Regions from separate parts of the Maridesulfovibrio pacificus genome, predicted to be linked through region 2. Evidence: predicted binding sites of a transcription regulator. Region 2 holds the regulator's gene; the other holds the start of a gene.
The links. Region 2 encodes sigma-54, which starts transcription at its own class of promoters, with help from an activator protein. Its sites were predicted from a motif close to CTGGCACGGNNNNTGCTT; they were not measured.

Region 1 (2,421 bases), on a different contig from region 2:
AATCGAGGAGCAGCTGTTCCAGTTCTTCGATTTCAAGAGGGGTCGGCACGACGAACATTTCGTTTTTGTCGATTGCATCGGCGAGACCCATGTAAGCTGATGCCTGCGGTACGCTGTCGTCCCATTCGATAACGGTTTTACGGTTGATTTCCGCACGCTGTACGTCGTTGTCACGGGGTACGAAGTAGATCATCTGGGTGCCGAGCTTTTTAGCCAGTTCTTCGATCATCTCTTTTTCGTTATCAACGTTACGGGAGTTGCAGATCAGGCCGCCGAGACGAACTCCGCCGGACTCGGCGTATTTCATAATACCTTTGCAAATGTTGTTGGCTGCATACATGGCCATCATTTCACCGGAACATACGATGTAGATCTCTTCTGCTTTACCGTCGCGGATGGGCATTGCGAATCCACCGCAGACAACGTCACCGAGTACATCGTAGAAAGCGTAATCAAGGCCTTCGGATTCTTCGTATGCACCGAGATTTTCCAGCATGTTGATGGAAGTGATGATACCGCGTCCTGCACAACCGACACCCGGTTCAGGGCCACCGGATTCAACACACCATGATTCACCGAATCCGGGTTTGCGGATATCCTCAAGTTCAACGTCTTCACCTTCTTCACGAAGGGTATCGAGTACTGATTTCTGAGCCAGTCCGCCGAGCAGCAGACGGGTGGAGTCCGCTTTAGGGTCACATCCAACAACCATGACCTTGCGGCCCATAGTTGCCAGTCCGGCTACGGTGTTCTGGGTGGTGGTGGATTTTCCGATGCCGCCTTTTCCGTAGATTGCTACTTTTCTCATTTTCTCCTCCATGTGGTTTGGATTGATTTTCGTTGTTGCTGTCTCTCGTAAGGCAAGTGGTGTGCCAAAGATGTTTTTGCGTCTTAAGGTGTTGTAATAATGTGCTAAAGTTTGAAGGATGAAGAAATGTAAAGACATACGAAAAATGTAGATTGCAACGAAAGTTCTGCACAAAATTGTAGGAAACTACATTTTTGCAGGTTGTGTGTAGGGTGTGAAAGGTAGGGTGATGTTATATAAATTAAGGTAGATAGGACGGTGTAATGTTTTGGCATCAATAATGCTTGATGGATTCTGTAAATTTTAATTCATTTGGAGCACTATTATGTTGATCGATACCACCCTGCGTGAAGGCGCACAGTTGTTCGGGGCTTATTTCAATCTGGAAACCCGTAAGCGTATCGCATCTTCCCTCATTTCCATGGGAGTTGATGAGATAGAGCTGGGCTGGGTCGGACAAGATGATCTTGCTCTTTTCGCAGGATATGCCCGTACCTTAGGAGGAGATACAGCTCTCAGTGTCTGGTCGCCCTGTCGGGAGAAAGACATTAAGATTGCAGCGGAGTTGGGATTAACGCGCATCAATATCGGAGTTCCGGTTTCGGATCTGCATATTGAAAAACGTCTGGACTCTGATCGTCAGGCTATCCTGCGTAAGCTGGCTGCTGCTGTGCGGACTGCCAAGGATTGCGGATTTGAATATGTTTCCGTGGGTCTTGAGGATATTTCACGTGCGGATGGCGATTTTGCCCTTTCCATGGCTCTGCATGCAGAGATTTGCGGAGCATCAAGGGTTCGTCTGGCGGATTCCCTTGGGCAACTGACTCCTCTTGCCATGGAAAAGCTGGTCAGAAAATTCAGGGAGAAGCTGCATATTGATATTGCCGTGCATTGCCATGATGATTTCGGCATGGCTACAGCCAACTCATTTACCGCCCTTGAAGCCGGAGCTGATTACGCGGACTGTTCCGTCTTAGGTATCGGAGAACGCTCCGGTATCGCAGCAACCGAGGAATTGGTGGCTCGTTTAGCACTGCGCGAAGGCAATACCCGCTATTTGACCTCGGTGTTAAAAGAAGCCTGTATGATTGTCGGGGTTGCAGCCAAGGTTGCCATTCCGCGTACCAAGGCTGTTGTCGGCACTGATATTTTTGCCTGTGAATCCGGTCTGCACACCCACGCACTCAGCAAATCACCGGAGCTTTTCGAACCGTACGATCCCGATTCTGTGGGCACGGCCCGTAAGTTGGCAGTGGGTGGTAAAAGCGGACGGGCTGCTGTCCGTAATGCTCTTGATGAATACGGCATCGATTGCGGAACAGATTCTCTTTCCACTCTTACCGAGGCCGTGCGCCAGCTCTCCCTGCGGCTTGAACGGCCCCTGACCCGCAGTGAATTTATCAAGCTCAATGATGAGGAGGTTTACTCATGAACACCATTTGCCGCATCTATTCAACTGAAGCCGGTGAACTGTTAGCCCAGCACTCCACTGACGACCTCCGCCGCAAGACTTTGCAGCCTGTATCAATGTATTCCAACGGCAAGGTGAAATCACTGCCTTTAGAAGATCGTACCCCACTATTTACTCCTGTGGGCATCATTGAGGCGGAGAT
Region 2 (2,421 bases):
CTATAAATGCCTGCCGAAATGCTTCATCTTTAAGTTGCCGGGAAATCTGTGCCAAAACCTTCAAATGAGCACCGGCCCCCTGTTCGGGGGCCAGTACCATAAAGAATATCTTACATGGCTGCATGTCCAGAGATTCGAAGTCGACTCCCTCGCTGGATCGGCCGACCACCACGACAATCTCTTCAAGACATTCCAGTTTACCGTGGGGGATGGCTATGCCATCCCCGATTCCGGTTGTTCCAAGTTTTTCGCGATCATTAAGGACCTTAAGGGCATTTTCCACATCCACTTCCAGACCTGCGTCCTTTAGGGTGGAAACCATTTCTTTCAGAACTTCACTCTTATCAGAGGCCTGCAGTTCATGAATTACAAGGTCCTTTGCCAGATTATCAGTTATATTCATCAGTTAGTATCCTGGGTCAATTAAACCGAAGTCGCCATTATTGCGGCGATAAATTACGTTTATGGCTTCATTATCCGCGTTGCGGAATACGAGGAATTCGTGGTCGAGAGTCTGAAGCTGCTCTGCGGCTTCATCGACACTCATAGGCTTGGGAACAAAGGAGTCAGACTCCACAATCACAGGTTCCCTATACTCTTCCTCTCCATAGCTGAGAATATCCATTCGGGCAGGAGCTGACTCCTTACGCCTATGGCTTCTCATCTTTTCGTTTGCGCGGCGAAGCTGGGCTTCAAGCTTGTCCAGAACCATATCCACGGTGGAATACATGTCCTCGGACACTTCGTAAGCTGAAACATGAAGATGATCAGAGCTGAAAACAACTTCCGCAACATGCCTGAACTTATCTACTGACAGATTCACCTGCATATCAGTGTTGTCAGGATTGCTTACGTACTTTACCAACTTGGAGAAACGGCTGTTTGCATATTCCTTAAGATGTTCGGATGCGTCGAAGTTCTTAAAAGTAAATGCTACGTTCATAAAGAGCCTCCTTAGTAAAGGGTGAATATGCGTTGATTTCTCCGGACTACATTAGAATACTTTTTTCCTCTTGGAAGAGGAGAGAATCCCCATTGCAGTCCTATACTTGGCTACGGTCCTTCTGGCTATGTTGACTTCCAGTTTCTCTTTGAGAATCTCAGCTATCTTTTCATCGCTGAGGGGTTTCTTTCCGTCTTCTTCACCGATCAATTTCTTGATCGTCGCCTTGACGGACTCGGAACCGACCTGAGAACCGTCATCCAGACCGAGCGCACTATTAAAGAAAAATTTAAGTTCATAAATCCCATGCGGAGTAGAAACATACTTATTAGTAGTGATTCGGCTCACAGTGGATTCATGCATCTCGATGTCTTCCGCAACCTCCTTAAGAATAAGCGGTTTTAACTTGGTGACACCGTGGGCGAAAAACTCTCGCTGGAATCTCACTATGGATTCAAGAACCTTATATAAGGTACGTTGCCGCTGATACAGGCTCTTCATCAGCCATTGAGCGGAACGCATCTTGTCCTGAAAATATTCCTTGTCATCTCCCTTGGTTGATTCAAGAGTCTCCACATAAAATGCATTCATTTGCAATTTCGGAAGACCGTCTTCGTTCAGAACTATGACAAAATCACCGTCATATTCATAAACATAAGCATCAGGGCTGACATAGAAAGAGTCTCCACTTGAAAAACTTGCTCCGGGCAGCGGATCAAGTGTCTGCATCAAGTCCAGATAACTCTTTAAATCCTCCATACTGAGCTTGAACTTTCTTGCCAGAGGCTTGTAGCGCTTCTTTTCAAGATCATCCAAATGATCCCGGACCAGCGAAACCAGAATTGGATCATCGTCAAGCTTCAATGCTTCCAGCTGGATAAGCAGACATTCCTGCGGAGTCCTTGCCGCCACGCCTACCGGATCGAATCGCTGAATGCGATGCAATACCTTTTCTACATCTTCGATTTCAGCATAGCATGTTTCACAGACTTCTTCCAAGTCTATCCGCAAAAAACCTCCCGAACTTAAATTACCAATAAGACATTCACCTATGGCAATATCCTTCTCAGTAAAATCGGAAAGAGTCATCTGCCAATGCAGATGGCCATCAAGGGATGCCGACTTGGTCAGGCGTGCTTCAAAAGAAGTTCCTTCTTCATATGATTCCGACTCGCGGGAAGAGGACTGCTTTGATGTACTGGAAAATTCACCGAGATAGTTCTCCCACTCGGCTTCCTTGGAAATTTGTGCTTCTTCGGCAGTAGCGGTGCCTGCATCCGCATCGGGAGAGTCTGTACGCTCCTGAGCTTCAGCTTCTTCAAGGATAGGATTCTCCATGAGTTCCTGGTGGACGGTATCCACCAACTCCAATCGGGAAAGCTGCAACAACTTGATCGCCTGCTGCAGCTGAGGAGTCATTACCAGCTGTTGAGTAAGCTTTAATTGTTGTCTAAGTTCCAACCCCATATATTCAGGCC

Region 1: the regulator sigma-54 is predicted to act here: its motif matches at 1,077-1,094, upstream of ACNI23_RS19785 (LeuA family protein).

The regions. Positions count from the first base shown of each region.
Region 1 covers NZ_JBLZNE010000003.1:107,111-109,531, forward strand. The annotation lists gene nifH (nitrogenase iron protein) at 1-808, opposite strand, end outside; gene ACNI23_RS19785 (LeuA family protein) at 1,134-2,240, shown strand; gene ACNI23_RS19790 (hypothetical protein) at 2,237-2,421, shown strand, end outside.
Region 2 covers NZ_JBLZNE010000001.1:1,474,299-1,476,719, forward strand. The annotation lists gene ACNI23_RS06875 (PTS sugar transporter subunit IIA) at 1-403, opposite strand, end outside; gene hpf (ribosome hibernation-promoting factor, HPF/YfiA family) at 407-943, opposite strand; gene rpoN (RNA polymerase factor sigma-54) at 995-2,410, opposite strand.